DNA from 3 places in the Arthrobacter sp. 10N43 genome. Region 3 is predicted to be linked to each of the others. Evidence: riboswitches for the same ligand, from Rfam matches in the RefSeq annotation. Region 3 holds a riboswitch; each other region holds the start of a gene.
What was found. Region 3 has a riboswitch for S-adenosylmethionine ahead of metX (homoserine O-acetyltransferase MetX). Riboswitches for the same ligand answer to the same signal wherever they lie in the genome.
Positions count from the first base shown of each region.

Region 1: linked by a shared signal. The riboswitch ahead of AC1DDO_RS19215 (DUF1737 domain-containing protein) and the one ahead of metX (homoserine O-acetyltransferase MetX) in region 3 are both predicted to bind S-adenosylmethionine.
Region 2: linked by a shared signal. The riboswitch ahead of AC1DDO_RS10770 (aminotransferase class V-fold PLP-dependent enzyme) and the one ahead of metX (homoserine O-acetyltransferase MetX) in region 3 are both predicted to bind S-adenosylmethionine.

Region 1 is NZ_JBFTIA010000013.1:80,492-86,662, reverse strand. Features, by position in the region: gene cls (cardiolipin synthase) at 1-416, opposite strand, end outside; gene AC1DDO_RS19230 (aminodeoxychorismate lyase) at 511-1,473, shown strand; gene AC1DDO_RS19225 (hypothetical protein) at 1,843-2,091, shown strand; gene AC1DDO_RS19220 (ATP-grasp domain-containing protein) at 2,149-3,105, opposite strand; SAM riboswitch class IV at 3,468-3,582, shown strand; gene AC1DDO_RS19215 (DUF1737 domain-containing protein) at 3,618-3,929, shown strand; gene AC1DDO_RS19210 (rhodanese-like domain-containing protein) at 3,926-4,345, shown strand; gene AC1DDO_RS19205 (O-succinylhomoserine sulfhydrylase) at 4,346-5,554, shown strand; gene AC1DDO_RS19200 (hypothetical protein) at 5,569-6,171, opposite strand, start outside.
Region 2 is NZ_JBFTIA010000004.1:551,597-557,767, forward strand. Features, by position in the region: gene AC1DDO_RS10760 (Nramp family divalent metal transporter) at 1-68, opposite strand, end outside; gene AC1DDO_RS10765 (class I SAM-dependent methyltransferase) at 213-986, opposite strand; gene AC1DDO_RS10770 (aminotransferase class V-fold PLP-dependent enzyme) at 1,157-2,590, opposite strand; SAM riboswitch class IV at 2,625-2,738, opposite strand; gene AC1DDO_RS10775 (glutamyl-tRNA reductase) at 2,815-4,182, opposite strand; gene hisN (histidinol-phosphatase) at 4,299-5,111, opposite strand; gene rsgA (ribosome small subunit-dependent GTPase A) at 5,188-6,171, opposite strand, start outside.
Region 3 is NZ_JBFTIA010000005.1:186,716-192,886, reverse strand. Features, by position in the region: gene AC1DDO_RS12600 (bifunctional o-acetylhomoserine/o-acetylserine sulfhydrylase) at 1-809, shown strand, start outside; SAM riboswitch class IV at 1,026-1,141, shown strand; gene metX (homoserine O-acetyltransferase MetX) at 1,154-2,401, shown strand; gene AC1DDO_RS12590 (MFS transporter) at 2,569-3,951, shown strand; gene AC1DDO_RS12585 (LysR family transcriptional regulator) at 4,048-4,947, opposite strand; gene mmsB (3-hydroxyisobutyrate dehydrogenase) at 5,143-6,045, shown strand; gene AC1DDO_RS12575 (CoA-acylating methylmalonate-semialdehyde dehydrogenase) at 6,077-6,171, shown strand, end outside.

The DNA of each region.
Region 1 (6,171 bases), on a different contig from region 3:
GCCATGGCCTTGATCGAGTCGGGGTAGCCGGGCAGCAGCTCCACGCTGTTGCCGTCCACCATGGGCAGTGATCCCAGCGTCTTGTTCAGTTCGGCGGCCGACGCCACCCATTCCGGTCCGCTGTAACGGCTTTCGACAGCCTGCAGTTCCGACGTTCCGGCCCGGATCCGGGTGTTGACCGCGTCCTGCTGGGCGCGGCGGCGGCGGGAGAGCCGGAAATTGCCGAACAGCAGGAACAGGATCAGGCCCAGCGTGGGCCAAATGAAGATGCCCAGCAGCCAGGCCATCGCAGTGGTGGGCCGCCGGTTTCCGGGGATGATGCCCAGGGCAAGCACACGGATGGCGACGTCGATCAGGGTCAGGATCACGACCGCCCACGACGGTAAAGTTTCCGCCAGCGGAAATGGCCACAGCACAGGCGAACCCCTCAAAGTACAAAGCCCGCGGAACAGTTCCGGAACGGGCAACGAGCAAATCCTATCCCGGGACCACCGCGACTAAGCTGGAGCCATGACCATTCCCGCCTCTGTTCCCGCGCCCGCGACCGTGCTGGTGTTCCTCGACCCGGCATTCGACGGCGGCCGTGTTGCCGACGCGTCGAAGCCGCAACTGATGGCCACGGACCTGGGCGCCACCCGCGGCGACGGCGTTTTCGAATCGCTTCTGGCCGTGGGCGGCAGGCCCCGCAAGATCCAGGCGCACCTGACCCGGCTGGCGAGCTCGGCCCGGCTGCTTGAGCTGGATATCCCTGCCGGGGACCGCTGGCGGCGGGCGGTGGAAACGGCCATCGGTGAGTTCCGGCGGCAGGATCCCACCGTGGCTGCCGGAGGTGAAAAGGACGAAGTAGTGGTGAAGCTGATCGTCACCCGCGGCCCGGAGGGCGCTTCGGCCCCCACCTGCTGGGTCCAGGCCTCCGCGCCCGCGGCTGCGGGCCGCCGGCAGCGCGAGACCGGAGTTGACGTCATCCTGCTGGATCGGGGCTACGACAGCGAAGTCGGCGAGCGCGCCCCCTGGCTCCTGCTTGGCGCCAAGACCCTCTCCTACGCCGTGAACATGGCAGCGCTGCGCTACGCCCACCAGCAGGGCGCCGACGACGTCATCTTCACGTCCGCGGACGGCCGGGTCCTGGAGGGGCCGACGTCGACCGTTCTGCTGGCCCACCTCGAAACCGAGGACGACGGCGCTGGCGGCGTCCGCACGGTCCGGCGGCTCATCACCCCGCAGCTGGACAGCGGCATCCTGCCGGGCACCTCACAAGGTGCCCTGTTCACCGCCGCCAAGGCCGCCGGCTGGGAGCTGGGCTACGGCCCGCTGGAGCCCAAGGACCTGCTGGACGCCGACGCCGTCTGGCTGATCTCCAGCATCCGGCTCCTGGCGCCGGTGAACCACATCGACGGCCAGGAAATCGGCACCCCGGAACTGCGGCGCCAGCTCACGGCCGAACTCAGCGAGCTGTTCTCCACGATCGAATAGCAACGCGGGGTCAGATACGGGCGCCGCAGCAAGGCCTGAAGACCCTGTCCGGCGCAGGGGGCAAGTGGGACGATCCATCCATGAGCTTGAGCCAGGAACAGTCCGCGCGGGAGCAACGCCGGCAGGAGACCCGGCTTAGACGCGAACCGTACATTGGGGCGCGCGAGCCGCCACCGTCCTGTCCGTAGGGCACTTGGTAGACGGTCATTAACCCGGCTGAGCTGGTCCCGCAAAGCGCTTCGGCGCGGGGTTCGGCCTGGCCCGGAGGTGTATGTACTGCGGAAGTGGCCCCGGACCACGTGCCGCACAGCTGCGGAAAGTCATCGGCAGCATTCAGGGAATCGCCCTCTCGCAACGAACGGCAGTCCAATGGATCAGGCAACCCTCGTTGGCTTCGCATTCGGCTATCTGGCAACCTTCATCGTCATTTTCATCTTGTGTTTGCCCTTCACCATCGGGTTGGTGCTGCTCATGCTCCTGGCCGGTGCCGTGCGGCTCATCCTCTTCCTGGCGACCGCCCTGACCGTCGGGCTGATCGGGCTCTTCAAGAGCGCCCGCAGCAGCCTGCGCAGGAGCACCCCCGGGGCCCGGCACGGTTCCGACCTCATCACGCACTGACCGGAGAATCGGCGAAGGGGCGCGCACACTGCCTCCGGGCCGGCGGGCGCGGGCGCCTCAGCCCAGTGCGTCCGCGGGAACAGCCGGGCACCGCCGGAAAGAGGCCGGGTTGAACGCCGGGAGCATGAAGGTTGCCAACACGGCGTCGAGCATTTCCGGGGCCCAGGTGCTGTTCTCCCCGAGGGTCGCGCACACGCCCAGGACCACGGGGGTGCCGTCCGCGCGGCGCCGGATCTGGACCTGCACGGGCCCGGTCAGCCCGAGGGTTCGGACGGCGGCCAGCCCCAGCTTCCGCACGTCCCCGGCCTGGCCCGCCGGCACCCTGCGGCTGACCTCGTCGCTGCCGGCTCGTCCATACGGGGTTTTCGTCTTCTCGAGAACCACGGCCACCGGCGCCATCGCGTTGCGCGCCGGAGTGCCGAACACCAGGCACACGTAGTCGGCGCCCGGGATGAACTCCTGGACAATTTGCCCGGCCGGCATGTTCCGCCAGCTCACGGTGGCGGTTCCGGCCAGCACGTGGACACCGCGGGAGCCTTTGAAGACCCTCGGCTTGATGACCACGGGGCCGCTGAGGCCGGCGAGCGATGCCGGCGCGGCGGCGAGGTCGCCCGGGACCCCGAACCGGGGCACCGGAATGCCGGCTGCCTGCAGTGCCCAGGTGGTGAACAGCTGATCATTGGCCAGGGCCACCGCCGCAGGGTCGCCCACGATGATCCGCACGTCCTGCGCGAATCCGCCACGGGCCGCGGCGAGGACCGGAAGCTCCACGGTGAGCGTCGGAATGATGAGGTTGATGGCTTCCCGGTCAACCAGCCGGCGCAGGTCCAGGATCATGTCCGGGTCCGTCGCCGGGAGGAGCCTCACCGCCGCGGTGGCGGGAACGTCCCCGTCCTGGCGGGTGTCGGCACGGGCGTCGGAGCCCAGATACGGGAGGCCGCGGGCTTCGAGCTGGGCCGCGACGGTCCGGCCGGCAGCGCTTGCTATCCCGGTAACCAGTATTCGCGGGCCCACGATCGCTCCATTCCGGCGTCCCCGGCAGGGCCGCGGCTGCGGCTCCGGCGGTTCCAGCCACCGATTTGCTGACAACTAATGAGTGGAAAGACGTTTCGATTGGGGGACGGCTTGATTCACGGACTGGGCGAATCAGCTGCTCCGGCCGACGCGTCAGACCTGTCCTCCTAGTAGACGGCGAATGGTCCCGGCCAGCACGAGTGGGCAGTACCCGAAACTGGAGCCCGCTACTACTTGTCCGGGTGGTCCGGGTGCCCCATCTGATCCACCAGCCTGAGCCGGCCGCCGTGGGCAGGGTCCGGTTACGGAACATGACGACGGCGGCGGTGCGGGCCGGCGTCGCAGGTGTTACGTTTTTGGGGAGTAATGAGAACCGGCGCCAAGCCCTGACTGGCCGGTCGGCAACCCTCCCTTTCGCGGCGGGGTGCCTCAGGTGAATACTCGGCATATCGACCATTCGAGCTGCAAGCGTGAAGAGGAGATCCGTCGTGCCCGACACGTCCACCCCTGCCATACCCAGTACTACCGCTGCCCCCAATGCAGCCCCCAGCGCCCCCAACGCCGGCGAGGAAAAGCTCGCCTACCGCCTCTTCACGGGGGCCGATGACCGCGCCTTCTGCGAGCGGGTGTCGGCAGCCCTGGCCGAGGGCTATGTCCTGCACGGAAGCCCGGCCGCCAGCTTCAACGGCAGCACCGTGATCGTGGCGCAGGCGGTGGTCCTGCCGGCCGCGATTGCGAGCGCGGACGCCGCCGTGGCCAATGCAGTCGATGAGCTCGACGCCGACGAGTTTGGCGCCGATGAAGCATTCGAGGGCCACGCGTGAGCTACGCCGGAGACCTCAGCCCGCAGGAGGCGTGGGCCAAGCTGGAGGCCGGAGCCATTCTGGTGGATGTCCGGACCGAGGGCGAATGGGCCCACATCGGCATCCCGGACACTGCGTCCGCAGGCGAAAAGCCGAACGATCCGCTCTTCATCCAGTGGAACGTCGCCGGAGGCGCCCCGAACCCGCTCTTCGTGGAGCAGCTAAGGCGGCAGGCACCGGAGGACACCGGCGTCGAACTGGTGTTCCTGTGCCGCTCCGGCGCCCGGTCGATCGCCGCCGCGACGGCCGCGACGGCCGCCGGCTACACCGCGTACAACGTTCTTGAGGGCTTCGAAGGCGAGACCGACCGCTTTGGCGAACGCACCGTCAACGGCTGGAAGAACCGCGGCCTGCCCACCAACCTTGGAAAGATTTAAGTGACTTTCAACCCCGACGCCGCCAGCTGGGCCGCCGACACGCAGGCTGTCCGCGGCGGCCTTGACCGCACCGGATTCCAGGAAACCACCGAGCCGATCTTCCTCAACTCGGGGTTCGTCTACGAGTCCGCCGCCGCCGCCGAGCGCGCCTTCACCGGCGAGGACGAGCGCTTCGTCTACTCCCGCTACGGCAACCCGTCCGTCGCCACCTTCCAGGAGCGGCTCCGGCTGCTCGAGGGAACGGAGGCATGTTTTGCGACGGCGTCCGGCATGTCCGCCGTGTTCACCGCACTCGGTGCGCTGTTGGCGGCCGGCGACCGCGTGGTCGCCGCCCGCTCGCTGTTCGGCTCGTGCTTTGTGATCCTCAACGAGATCCTGCCGCGCTGGGGTGTCGAGACGGTCTTCGTGGACGGCCCGGACCTGGAGCAGTGGGAGGCTGCTCTGTCAGAGCCGACGACGGCGGTGTTCTTCGAGTCGCCGTCGAACCCCATGCAGGAACTCGTGGACATCGCCGCCGTGAGCCAGCTGGCGCACGCGGCGGGCGCCACGGTGGTGGTCGACAACGTCTTCGCCACACCGCTGCTGCAGCGTTGCGGGGACCTCGGCGCCGACGTGGTCGTCTACTCGGGCACCAAACACATCGACGGCCAGGGACGCGTGCTCGGCGGGGCGATCCTGGGGACCAAGGAATTCATTGACGGTCCCGTCAAGCAGCTCATGCGGCACACCGGCCCTGCGCTCTCCGCGTTCAACGCCTGGGTGCTCACCAAGGGCCTGGAGACCATGGCCCTGCGCGTCAACCATTCCTCGGCCTCGGCACTGCGGCTGGCCGAATGGCTTGAGGGGCAGCCCGCGGTGAGTTGGGTGAAGTACCCGCTGCTGCGCTCCCACCCGCAGCACGAGCTCGCGGTGAAGCAGATGAAGGCCGGCGGCACCGTGCTCACGCTGGAGCTTTCGCCTTCCCCGGGACGCACCGCGAAAGAGGCAGCCTTTGCGCTGCTGGACGCGCTGCGGATCATCGACATCTCCAACAACCTAGGCGACGCGAAGTCCCTGATCACGCACCCGGCCACCACGACGCACCGCGCGATGGGCCCCGAAGGCCGCGCGGCAATCGGGCTCAGCGACGGCGTGGTCAGGCTTTCGGTGGGCCTGGAGGACGTGGAGGACCTGATCCGGGACCTCGGCCAGGCGCTCAAGCAGGTCTAGTCCAACGCGGGCGCTTAGGTCCAGGCCATCTTGAGGGCCCGCCAGGCATCGTCGTCGAGCATGCTGGACGGTGTGACGGCGACGGCGGCCGCCCCGCCGGAGACGGCTGCCTCCAGCCCGGCCGCCAGGTCCGCGGCCGGGATACGCCCGTCTTTGGCCCACATGCCGACCGAGATGGCGAACTTGCCGGGCCGCTTCGCCATGGCCCTGGCCAGCTCGGCGGAGTAGGAGGGTGCGGCGCCGCTGAGCCCGAAATAGTCCCACAGGACCAGCCGGTCCGCGGCCGCGGCGAGCAGCCCGTAGTCATGGCCGCTTTCGGGCCGGTCGCCGGCAGGATCGTGCCAGGGCGCCCGGACATCCATGTCGAGGGTGGCGCCGTTGGCGTGCGCGGCCGCCGCCGCCCTGGCCACGAGGGCTGCCACGGCCTTCGACCGCCAGGCGCCGAGACTGGGGTGTCCGACGTCGATGTCCCCGTTCGCGAGCCGCGGCCAGTCCGTCCCGCCGGTGGCCAGCAGGTAGGAATCCCGGTCGTCGCCGCCATAGGTGTTGTTGTCGAATATCAGCTCCGTCAAGGCCACGGCGTCCGGCTGGTACCGCCTGGTCACCTCGGCCACGAA
Region 2 (6,171 bases), on a different contig from region 3:
CGGGCACCCGGATGTTTGTAGGTGCGTGCGTCCTGCGGCGGTTGTTCGTGTCCCTTGACGTCCAGCACTGCCTGCTCCTGTGGTTGGTGCGTCGGCGTTGACGCGATGATCGGCACCGGCAGGGGCCGGCATCAAAGTTACGGATGCCTACAAGTAATTATTAGGCATACCGAAACAATAAGCCCAGCAGGCCCTGCATGCAATCCGGGGCGTCAGGTCCGCGTCGCCCGCCACGTCTGGGTCAGGTAGGGGAGTTTGAGGACGTCGCCGGGGGCGTGCCCCAAATGCTCGTGCAGGTACCAGTCGAGGTTGGCCATGACTTTTGCCCGGGTCGGCTCCGATGCCGCGAGGTAGTAGCTGCGGGACTTGGTCAGCTCCTGGATGTCCTCCGTGGTGACCGGATCCTCCCACCGTGTCAGATGGCTCTCCAGGCCCGTGAACTCAGGGCCCACAGGCGGCCGGAAGTGCGGTTTGTGGACGTCCCCGGCATGCATGATGCGTGAGAGCCGGTGCACCCACGGCACCGCCGTGTCGAGCTGGTTCCAGACCAGGCCAAGGACGCCGTGCGGCCGCAGGATCCGGGCGATCTCGGTACTGGCCACACGGGGGTCGCACCAGTGCCACGCCTGGGCAACCGTGACCACGTCGAAGGACTCCGGTTCAAGTCCGGTGTCTTCGGCGCGGCCTTCGACGGCGGTGACAGCCGGCAGGGTCCGGCGCAGCTGCCCGAGCATGTCGGCGGAGGGGTCAACGGCAACCGTGTGCAGTCCCCGGGCGACAAGCAGCGCGGTGAACTTGCCCGTGCCGGCGCCAATGTCTGCCGCGTCACTGGCTCCCGCCGGGATCAGCCAGTCGGCCGAATCCTGCGGATAACCGGGGCGGACACGTTCATAGTGCTCCCCGCCGTCCTGGAAGCTCTGGCCGAGTTCCTGGCGCCGTTCACCGCGCAGTTTGGGACCGGTGTGCAGTTTCGATGCGCTGTGCAGTTTCGGTCCGCTATGCAGTTTCGATGCGCTGGGCAGCTTGGGTTCGCCGCGTGGCACGTGCGATCTCCTTCGGAAAGGTCCTGTTGGTTCAGATACCTTTCGAATTTACCGCACCCGCGCCGGGCCCTAATTCCGCAGGCCTGGTAGTCCACACGGCCAGCTCGACGCCGCTAGTCCAGGTTGCAGGGGGCGGCACCGGCGGTGCCGGGGGTGTTCGGCGCCCAATGCGGGTAGGTGCGGGTGTCGTGGGCCGGTACCCAGCGGCCGGCATCCACCACGTAGTCCCAGCCGAGTCCGGTTTGCCGCAGTTGCTGCAGGCCGGCCAGCAGGCGCTCGGCGTCCTCCAGCCGTGAGCCGAGGCCGAAGCTCGCGCGCAGGGAGCCGGCGGGCAGGCCGAGCCGCTTGAGCAGCGGGTGGGCGCAGAAGCGGCCGTCGCGCAGGCCGATGCCGTGTTCGGCCGACAGGTAGGCGGCCACCAGCCCGGCGTCGTAGCCCTCGACCGAGAAGTTCACGACGCCGATGGTGCCGGTCTGATCGCCCGCTTCGGAATCGGCAAATATCCGGTGCACGGTCACGCCCTCGATGCCTTCGAGACCCTCGACCAGGAAGGACCGGATGGCGTCCTCGTGGGCCTGCCACTGCTCCGGGTCCAGTGCCGCGATGACCTGGGTGGCGCGGGCCAGGGCGGCAGCACCCAGGACGTTCGGCGAGCCGCCCTCGTGCCGGGCCGGCCCGGTGGTCCAGCTGACGGAGTCGAGCCGGGCGTCACGGACGGCGCCGCCGCCGGCCAGGTGCGGGGTGCCGGCGTCGAGCCAGTCGGTCCGTCCCACCAGCACGCCGGAGCCGAACGGGGCGTACAGCTTGTGCCCCGAGAAGGCGAGGTAGTCGACGTCGTCCGCGGCGATGTCAATCCGCCGGTGCGGGGCCAGCTGCGCGGCGTCGACGACGATCCTGGCGCCGTACTCGTGCGCCAGTGCGGCGAGGGCCCGGATCGGCAGGATCTCCCCGGTGACATTCGAGGCGCCGGTGACGGCGAGCAGGCTGACGCCGCCGCGGGCGAGTTCGTCCCGGAGGCGGTCCACCGTGGCTGCGAGGGTGGGAGCGGCCACGACGCTGCGGTGCGGGACGTTCTGCCAGGGCAGGAGGTTGGCGTGGTGCTCGATGTCGAGATAGAGGACCTCACCGGCGGGGCGGCCGTCGCGCAGCGGCAGGCAGCCGGCCAGCAGGTTCAGTGAATCGGTGGTGTTGCGGGTGAAGATCACGGAATCGTCCGCACGGCCGCCGACGAAGTCCCGCACAATGTCCCGGGCGTTCTCGTAGACGGAGGTGCTGATCTGCGATGCATAGCCGGCGCCGCGGTGCACACTCGCGTAGTACGGCAGGATTTCGTTCAGGTAGGCCGAGACGACGGACAGGGCCGGTGCGGAGGCGCCGTAGTCGAGGTTGGCGTAGCGGGCGTGGCCGCCTGTGATCAGCGGGGCCTGGATTTCGGCCCCGGTGACGGCGGCCAGCGGCCGGGCCGCGACGGCGCGGCGTCCGTCAGGGCGCGCTGCGTCGGAGCCGGCGTGGAATTCGGGGGCTGCGGGGAAAATGGCAGTTGTCATGGGACCTCACTCGACCAGGACCCCACATGGTGGGAATCCGCGCTTGCCGGGTCCGTTCCGGACCGGCCAGGTCGTCACCCGGGGCACCCCACCGCGAAAGGAGGGTTGCCGGCCAGCAAACCGGGGTTTAGCGCTGGCACTCGTGACCTGCATCGAGCGTAGGACATCAGCGCAGCCGGGGAAAAGGCGCCGGCGATTGTGAAGCGGATTATTACGGACCAGGCCTACGAAGCACGCGGATCCGCCGCAACACGCGTCAGGGGAGGCAAGGTGCGGGCGCCGGCGGGCTGGACACTGAGGCCGAACAGGGCCTCCACTGCTGCCGCGTAGTCGTGCTGCCGGCCGTCCGCGGCCAGTTCCCGCGCGCGGACTGTTGGAAGGTGAAGCAGCCGGCGGACCATTCGGCGCATCGCCAGGTTCACATCCTCAGCCTGGGCGGCGCTGCCGTGTTGCCGCAGGACGCGCTCCATTTCAGCTTCGAGGACCTGGTGGACGTGCCGGCGCAGGGCCACGATTGCGGCGTCGGCTGCGCGCAGTTCCTCGCGTTTTTCGAAGCGGTGCGCCGCCTGCCGGACCATGGCGCGGGCGAGGCGGAGCGCCTCGGCGTCCGCCGGGGGAGCGGCGGATCCAACAGAGTCCAGGGTGATCAGTTCAACGCCCGGCAGATCCGCCACACCGGGGTCGAAGTCATGGCTGGGAGCGAGGTCGATGACGGTGAGGGGATGGACGGTGCCATCCCGCCAATCCGCCAGTTGGGCTGCCCCGATGCGCTTCTCCGTGCCGCTGCAGCCAATGATGATTTCTGCCCGCGCAACGGCGGCGGGCAGCTCCCGGTCCGTCAGCGGCGTGCCACCCCGGCTTGCCACAAACGACTCCGCCCGGCCGGATTGGGAGAAGACGGAAATGGTGGGGCATCGTTTGCTCCTGAGGATCTCCGCGACGCACGCGGCGTAGGAGCCGGTGCCAAAGAGGACCACGGACGCATCGGCCAGGGACGGCTGTGCTCCTCCGGCGGTGGCCAAATCAAGGGCCACGGATGCTATGGACCTGCTGGTGCTGCCGAGCGCGATCCGGGCCCCCACAGCCCTGCCGGTGCGGGACGCCTCCTGAAACAGCCGGACCAGAAGCCCGCCCGCAGTACCCGTAGCCTGTGCTTCAGCGAGGGCGCGCCGGACCTGGCCCGCGACGTGGCGCTCGCCCACCACGACGGAATCCAGGCCGGCTGCAACGGAGAAGAGATGTTCCGCCGCCGACGCCCCGGAGAAGTGCTCGAACAGGCACGCAAGCCGCGCCGCGGGGAGGTTCGCGCAGAGGCGGACCGTACCCAGGGCCTCGGAACAGGCGGCTGCTACGTGCTCCCCGGACGCCACCTCGCAGTAAATCTCGAAGCGGCTGCAGGTGGACACGATGACGGCTCCGGACACGGCGGAACTGCCGGCGAGCAGATGCTGGCCCAGTTCCGGGGAGACGGCGTGGAGCCTGGCGGCGGACTCTATGTCCAGGTCCCGGTACTTCGCAATGAGGACCAGCAGGACCGGACCGACGCCGGGGTCGGGGGTTTCGGGATCCGCGGGGTGAACCGATCCAGACATGGCTGCCCTCCTGCCACTCGATGCCCGCTCCGCGCCATGACTGACAGCGCCATGACTGACAGTGAAGCTGGGGACAGAGTCGTACAGGGGCCCTTGGGAATCCTTGAGGGTGGAGCCTAGAGGAGGTCGTCGAGCCCTGGGTTGAGCCGCTTGAGCACTTCCGAGTGGAGGATTGAGTTGGTGGCCAGGGCGTTGCCGCCGAAGGGGCCGTCCTCGCCCTCGAGCGAGGTGAAGCGGCCGCCGGCCTCGGTCACGATCGGCACCAGCGCGGCCATGTCGTAAAGGTTCAGTTCGGGTTCGCAGGCGATGTCAACGGCACCCTCGGCCACGAGGCAGTACGACCAGAAGTCGCCGTAGGCGCGGGTCCGCCAGACCTCTTCGGTGAGGCCCAGGAACTCGTCCAGGTTCCCGCGCTGCTTCCAGCCGCCCAGGCTGGAGTAGGACAGTGAGGCGTCCTCGAGCTTGGATACGTTGGAGACCTTCAGCCGTGTGGCGGCGGCGAGCGAGCGGCCCGTGTAGGCGCCTGCTCCCTTCGCAGCCCACCAGCGCTTGCCCAGTGCCGGCGCGCTGACGACGCCGACCACCGGCTCGCCCTCGTCGACGAGGGCGATCAGGGTGGCCCAGACGGGCACGCCGCGGACAAAGTTCTTGGTGCCGTCGATCGGGTCGATGATCCAGCGGCGGGAGCCATGGCCCGAGCTGCCGAATTCTTCGCCCAGGACCGCATCGCGCGGACGGGAGCGGGAGAGCTGGCCGCGGATGGCCTCTTCAGCCGACTTGTCGGCATCGGTGACGGGGGTGAGGTCCGGCTTCGTCTCGATCCGAAGGTCGAGCGCCTTGAAGCGGCTCATGGTCTGGGAATCGACGGAATCTGCCAGTACATGGGCAAGGCGCAGGTCATCGTTGTAGCTTGAAGCGGATTGGCTCATGGTTCCAAACTACCGTCAAAGCGGCCCGGCCGCCGGGAGGCCGCGGCACTGCGCCGCCGCCCGCGAACCCGGCTGGCTAGGACACGGTGCCCAGTTCCTTGGTTTCCTGCGCTTCCATCCGCGGGTCAGTGCCCAGCAGCCGGCGTAGGGACGCGAGCCGGGCGGGTCCGGAGGGTCCCGCGTGCCCGGCCGCAACCCACTTGTCGACGCCGCAGTTGACGGCGGTGGCGTCGTGTTTGCAGCCGCGTTCGCAGTCATCGGTGCCCGGTTCCAGGTCCGGGAAGGAACGCAGGATCCGGTCGGGGTCCACGTGGGCCAGCCCGAAGGACCGGATGCCGGGGGTGTCGATGATCCAGCTGCCGGCCGGGGCGTCGTTGACCTTCAGTGCCAGCGCGGAGGAGGAAGTGTGGCGGCCGCGGCCGGTCACCGCGTTGACGCCTCCGGTAGCCCGCTCGGCCCCGGTCAGGGCGTTGACCATGGTGGACTTGCCGACGCCGGAATGGCCCAGCATCACGGTGACCTTGCCATCGAGATAGCCGCGCAGCTGGGACACCGCGTCCTTGTCCAGCCGGGCGGAGAGCCCGTCGTCGGAGCGGGCGTCAATGCCGGAAGCGGCGGAGTCCGCCGTTTTGGAGATGATGACGGGGAAGTCGAGGTGCTGGTAATTGGACAGCAGCTCTGCGGGATCCTTGACGTCTGCCTTGGTGACGAGCAGCAGCGGCTCAATGCCGGCGTCGTACGCGGCCACCAGAGCGCGGTCGATGAAACCGGTCCGCGGCTCGGGGTTGGCGGCGGCGACCACCACCACCAGCTGGTCGGCGTTGGCCACGACGGCGCGTTCGATCGGATCGGTGTCATCGGCACTGCGGCGCAGCAGCGTCTTGCGGTCCTGGATCTTGACCAGCCGCGCGAGGGTGTCCGGCTCGCCGGTGACGTCCCCCACCAGGGAGACGAAGTCGCCGGCCACCACAGGATTGCGGCGCAGTTCCCGGGCCCGCGCCGCGATGATCTTGCGTTCGCCGGGGGTCCCTTCATCGACGACGGCCGTGTAGCGGCCGCG
Region 3 (6,171 bases):
TGTCCGGGGTGGCCCACGAGGCCGGCGTGCCCCTGATCGTCGACAACACACTCTCCACCCCGTACCTCATCCGTCCGATCGAGTGGGGCGCGGACATCGTGGTCCACTCCGCCACCAAGTACCTGGGCGGCCACGGCGCCGCGATCGCCGGGGTGATCGTGGATTCCGGCAAGTTCGACTTCGGCAAGGACCCCGCCCGGTTCCCGGGCTTCAACACCCCCGACCCCACCTACAACGGCCTGGTCTACGCCCGGGACCTCGGTGCGGACGGCGCACTGGGCGCCAACCTCTCCTACATCCTCAAGGCCCGCGTGCAGCTCCTGCGCGACCTCGGCTCTGCCGTGTCCCCTTTCAACGCCTTCCTCATCGCCCAGGGCATCGAAACGCTGAGCCTGCGCGTCGAACGCCACGTTGCCAACGCCACCAAGGTGGCGCAGTGGCTGGAGGCCAGGGACGACGTCGAATCGGTCGCCTACGCGGGGCTGCCGTCCAGCCCCTGGTACGAGCGTGGCCGCAAATACGGGCCCAAGGGGACCGGCGCCGTCGTCGCCTTCAACCTCGCCGGGGGAGCGGAGGCCGGCAAGCGGTTCGTCGATGCCCTCGAACTGCACTCGCATGTCGCGAACATCGGCGATGTCCGCTCCCTGGTGATCCACCCGGCGTCCACCACGCACAGCCAGCTCTCGCCCGAGCAGCAGGAGATCGCCGGGGTCAATCCCGGGCTGGTGCGGCTCTCGGTGGGCCTGGAACACATCGATGACATCCTCGCGGACCTCGACGCCGGATTCCGCGCTGCCAAGGGCGCCTGACCCGGCGCTTTGGTAGCCGCCGGCCCCGAGTTCGCCGGAACCCGTCGCAGTCGCCGTAACCTTCCGGCGACTGGGCAGGCTTCCGGCGAACTCGCCGGACTGGATCGACGTGGGCCTGGATCGACATGGGGCTGGATCGACGTGGGAACCGCCGGGCTGTCACACGGGAGTCACAATCTTCGTCATTTCCGCACGCCGTTTCGTACACTCGTACCAGGTCATGAGTGCCAGTGACAGCCCCGGCTTGCTGGCCGGCAACCCTCCATTTGCGGCGGGGTGCCCCGGGTGAAGACCTGGCCTGCCGGTCAGCTGACGGCAGGCAAGCGCGAAGATAGGTCCTCATTATGACGATTGCCGTCACCCGCAGTGGTGAAACCGTAACGAAGCCATCCCCGAACCCTGTTGCCGCCGCAGCGGCCCGGGAAAGCACCCGGGAAAGCAGGCCGGAAAGCACCCCGGAAAGCACTCCGGTCCACGCTGCTTCCCCTGTGCCGGATGGCACGGTTCAGGACGGTACTGTCCAGTACGTCAGGATCGGTGACCTGCAGCTTGAATCCGGGATCCTGCTGCCGGATGTGGTCCTCGGCTTCGAGACGTGGGGGACCCTGAACGCGGACGCCTCCAACGCCGTCCTCATTGAACATGCCCTGACCGGGGACACCCACGTGACCCGCGGCGCCAGCGAGGAGCCCGGCTGGTGGGAGCAGCTCGCCGGACCCGGGGCTCCCGTGGACACGGAGAAGTACTTCGTCGTTTCGATCAACATCCTGGGCGGCTGTTACGGTTCCACCGGCCCCTCCACCCCGGCGCCGGACGGCCGCCCGTGGGGATCGCGGTTTCCGCTGGTCACGCTGCGGGACACCACCGCCGCCGAGGCCCGGCTGGCCGACGCCCTGGGCATCGGGAGCTGGTACGCCGTGGTGGGCGGCTCGCTTGGCGGCGCCCGCGCCCTTGAATGGGCCGTCACCTACCCGGACCGGGTCCGCCGCTGCGCCGTGATTTCCGTCGGCCCCAGCAGCACCGCCGAACAGATTGCCTTTGCGCAGGCCCAGACCCTGGCCATCCGGCAGGACCCCCATTTCAACGGGGGGAACTACTACGGTGGCCCGGAACCCGAAGCTGGGCTGGCCCTCGCCCGCCGCATCGCCCACATCACCTACCGCTCCGCGGCCGAACTGGACGGCAGGTTTGGCCGGAACCCGCAGGCGTCCGAGGCGCCGCTGGAAGCCGGATCGCTGGCCGGACGCGGGCGCTACCAGGTTGAAAGCTACCTGGACCACCAGGGCAGCAAGCTGGTCCGGCGCTTTGACGCCAACAGCTACATCGCCATTACCGAGGCGCTCATGAGCCACGATGTGTGCCGGGGGCGCGGAAGCCTGCCGGAGGCGCTTGCCCCCGCCACCGCCGAGTTCCTGGTGGCGGCCGTCGACTCGGACCGGTTGTACTTCCCGGCCCAGACCCGCGAGCTGGCAGATGCCTTGCCGGGCGGTGCGGAACTGCACATGATTCAGGCTCCGATCGGCCACGACGGCTTCCTGACCGAGATCGGGCAGCTTGGCGGCCAGCTGCGGGAGACCTTCTTCGGCCACTAGGCGTGGCGTTCCTGTGCATTTTTGCAGATGCTCTCTGCACTAATGGTCGTTGTGGCTCAGTGCCTGCGGACCCATACTCGTTGAGAATAACGCTGTGTGTGCTAACTCACACAAATTTTCAGCCCAATGGTCCACGGGGTGTCGAAGGCGACACCGAAGGAGTTCTCATGAGCACGGAAAACGCCGCCGCAACGCGCGCAGACGAGCCAGACGTCAAGACGTCCGGCCTGAAGAAGGTGGTGGCGGCCTCGATGGCCGGCACCGTGGTGGAATGGTACGAATTCTTCCTGTACGCATCCGCGGCCACGCTGGTCTTCGGCAAAACGTTCTTCCCCAATTCAGGCACGGAACTGGACGGCATCCTCGCGGCGTTCCTGACCTATGCCGTCGGCTTCGTCGCCCGCCCGATCGGCGGGATCGTGTTCGGCCACTTTGGCGACAAGTTCGGCCGCAAGCAGCTGCTCCAGCTCAGCATCATCCTGGTGGGCGTGTCCACCTTCCTGATGGGCTGCCTCCCCACCTTCGCGCAGATCGGCTACTGGGCCCCGGCGCTGCTGGTGTTCCTGCGCTTCGCCCAGGGCTTCGCCGTCGGCGGTGAATGGGGCGGTGCCGTTCTGCTCGTCGCAGAGCACAGCCCGAGCAAGTCCCGTGGCTTCTGGGCCAGCTGGCCGCAGTCGGCCGTTCCGCTCGGCAACCTCTTCGCCACCGCCGTGCTGTTCATCCTGTCCTCCGTGCTGTCCTCCGCGGACTTCCTCGGCTGGGGCTGGCGGGTTGCCTTCTGGCTCTCGGCCGTGATTGTCCTGATCGGTTACTACATCCGCACCAAGGTCAGCGACGCCCCGATCTTCCTCGAAGCACGCAAGGAGGTTGAGGCCGGCCACAAGGGTTACGGTGTTGCCGAGGTCTTCCGCCGCTACCCCCGCGGCGTGTTCACCGCCATGGGCCTGCGCTTCGCGGAAAACATCCTGTACTACCTCGTGGTCACTTTCTCCATCACCTACCTCAAGACGGTGGTCCATGCCGACACCTCCCGGATCCTGCTGCTCCTGCTGGTGGCGCATGTGGTCCACTTCTCCGTGGTGCCCATAGTCGGCAGGCTCTCGGACAGCCTGGGCCGCAAGCCGGTCTACATGGCCGGCGCCGTTCTTGGTGCGACCTGGGGCTTCTTCGCCTTCCCGATGATGGACACCGGAAACGATTTCATCATCCTCGCCGCGGTCGTCATCGGCCTGCTCTTCCACGCCCTGATGTACGCCGGCCAGCCGGCCATCATGGCCGAGATGTTCCCGACCCGCATGCGGTATTCCGGTGTTTCCCTTGGCTACCAGGTGACTTCGATCGTGGCCGGCTCGCTGGCGCCGATCATCGCCGTCGCCCTGCTGGGCCAGTTCAAGTCCTCCGTCCCGGTAGCCATCTACCTCATGATCGCCTGCGCGATTACCGCCGTCGCCGTGTTCTTCCTCAAGGAGACCCGCGGCATTTCGCTCCACGACGTCGACGCCGCCGACGCCCGGGGCACCGCAGACCTCCTCGCCGCCGGCAAGCGGTAGTTCCGCCCGAGGAGACCCCGCCAGGAATAACCGCAGTGGGGGAGGCTGCCCGGGTCCGCGCACCGCGCGGACCCGGGCAGCTGCGTTTACGCGGACTCAGGCGGACAGCACGTCCTGCCGCTCCCGGATTTCGCCGCGTATCGCCTCGAGCACGGCGCGGACCGGGGCCGAGCGCAGGGACTCGGGCCGGGCGACCGCCCAGATGGGCAGCTGTCGCTGGAAATCGTCCGGCAGGACGGGCAGGAAACCGGACCTGCCCGCCACGAGGAAATTGGGCAGCAGTCCTATCCCGGCTCCCCGCCGGACGGCCTCGAGCTGGGCGAAGACGCTGGTGGCCTGGAAACTGGACCGCGGCACGGGCAGCTGCGTGGAGCGGTGGCCCAGCTCCGCGACCTGAAGCGCCGATTCCACATACGAGACAAACCCGTGCTGCCGGACGTCGTCGAGCGTTGCCGGAAGCCCGTGCTCCTGCGCGTAGCCGGGGCTGGCATACAGCCGGAGGAAATAGTTGCTCAGGAAGATGGCCCGGGCATTCGTGGTCTCCATGTTGCCCACCACCACTTCCAGGTCCACGCCGGAGCGGTTCTGGCTGACCTTGCGCGTGGCGCTGAGCAACTCCACGTTGAGCATGGGGTTCGCCCGCTGTAGCCGGACGAGGGCCGGGGCCAGGAATTCGGCGCCGAAGCCGTCCGGGGTGCTGATCCGGACCAGGCCGGACACCACATCGCCGGACCGGGCGATGCTGCTGGACAGGGCGCCCAGGGTGCCCTCGATGGCCTCGGCCGCGGCGACGGCCTGACTGCCGAGCTCGGTCAGTTCCCAGCCATGCGGGCTGCGTTCCAGCGTCCGGCCGCCGAGCTGCTTGTCCAGGGCAAGGACGCGGCGGGAAATGGTGGTGTGAGTGGTCCCGAGCGTCTCGGCCACCGCGTTGAACCGGCCCAGCCGGGCCACCGTCAGCAGGATCAGCAGGTCATCGGGGCTCGGAAGCCGACGCATGTCCACGTGTGGTCCCTCCTCAGCGGGTCTGTCGTCAACGGATACGGAGGCCCACGCCGCCTGTGTGCATTTATGCACATGCCCTCTGTGATTTTTTGCCTTGATTGCACTCTAGCAGGATGTGATGGTGGACACAGAGGGTCTCGGCTTTCACGCCGCAGTGCATCGCAACCACCAAGCAAAGGAGCTTAAGCCATGGCAGTTATCGCCTGGATCGGACTGGGAAACATGGGCGGGTCCATGTCGGTCAACCTCGCGCAGGCCGGACATGAGGTCCGCGGCTTCGACCTCAACGCCGCAGCCGTTGCCGCCGCCGAGGCCGGGGGAGTCAGGGCCGCCGGCAGCATCGCCGAGGCCGTCGCCGGTGCCGACGTCGTCTTCACCATGCTGCCCAAAGGCGAGCACGCCCGCGCTGTGTACCTCGGCGAGGACGGCGTCCTGTCCCACGCGGACACCCGGACCCTGCTGGTGGATTCCTCCACCATCGATATTGCCTCCGCCCAGGCCCTGCACGACGCCGCCGCTGCCGCCGGCTTCCGCTTTGTCGATGCGCCCGTCTCCGGCGGGATGAGCGGCGCGAAGGCCGCCACCTTGACGTTCATGGTCGGCGGCGAGGCCGGCGCCGTCGCCGATGCCACCGAATACATCCGCCCCATGGCGGCGAATATCATCCCCACCGGCGGCGCCACCACCGGCCAGGCCGCGAAGATCTGCAACAACCTCATGCTCTTCATCAACCTTGCCTCCACCGCCGAGGGAGCGGTCCTTGCCGACCGGCTCGGCCTGGACAAGCAGGTCTTCTGGGACATCGCATCGGTCTCCTCCGGCGACAGCTGGGCGCTGCGCACCTGGTATCCCGTGGCCGGCGTGGTGCCCACCGCGGCATCGAACAACGACTTCGCCCCGACGTTCACCACCGAGCTGGCCAACAAGGACATCGGCCTGGCCATCAGCGCCGCGCGGGACACCGGCACCCCGCTGGAACTCGGCGAGCACGTCCAGCAGCTCTTCCAGCGGCTCATCGACGCCGGCCAGTCCGGCACGGACTGCTCCGCCATCGTCAAGCTCGTCGACGGCTCCTTCGAGTCCGCCAACTAGCCCCCACCCCTTTTAGAAAGAGAACCACCCCATGGAACGCATTCCGCACTTCATCAACGGCGCCCTGATTTCCGACGCCGAGCGCTTCGGCCCCGTCTTCAACCCCGCCACAGGGGAACAGGAGAA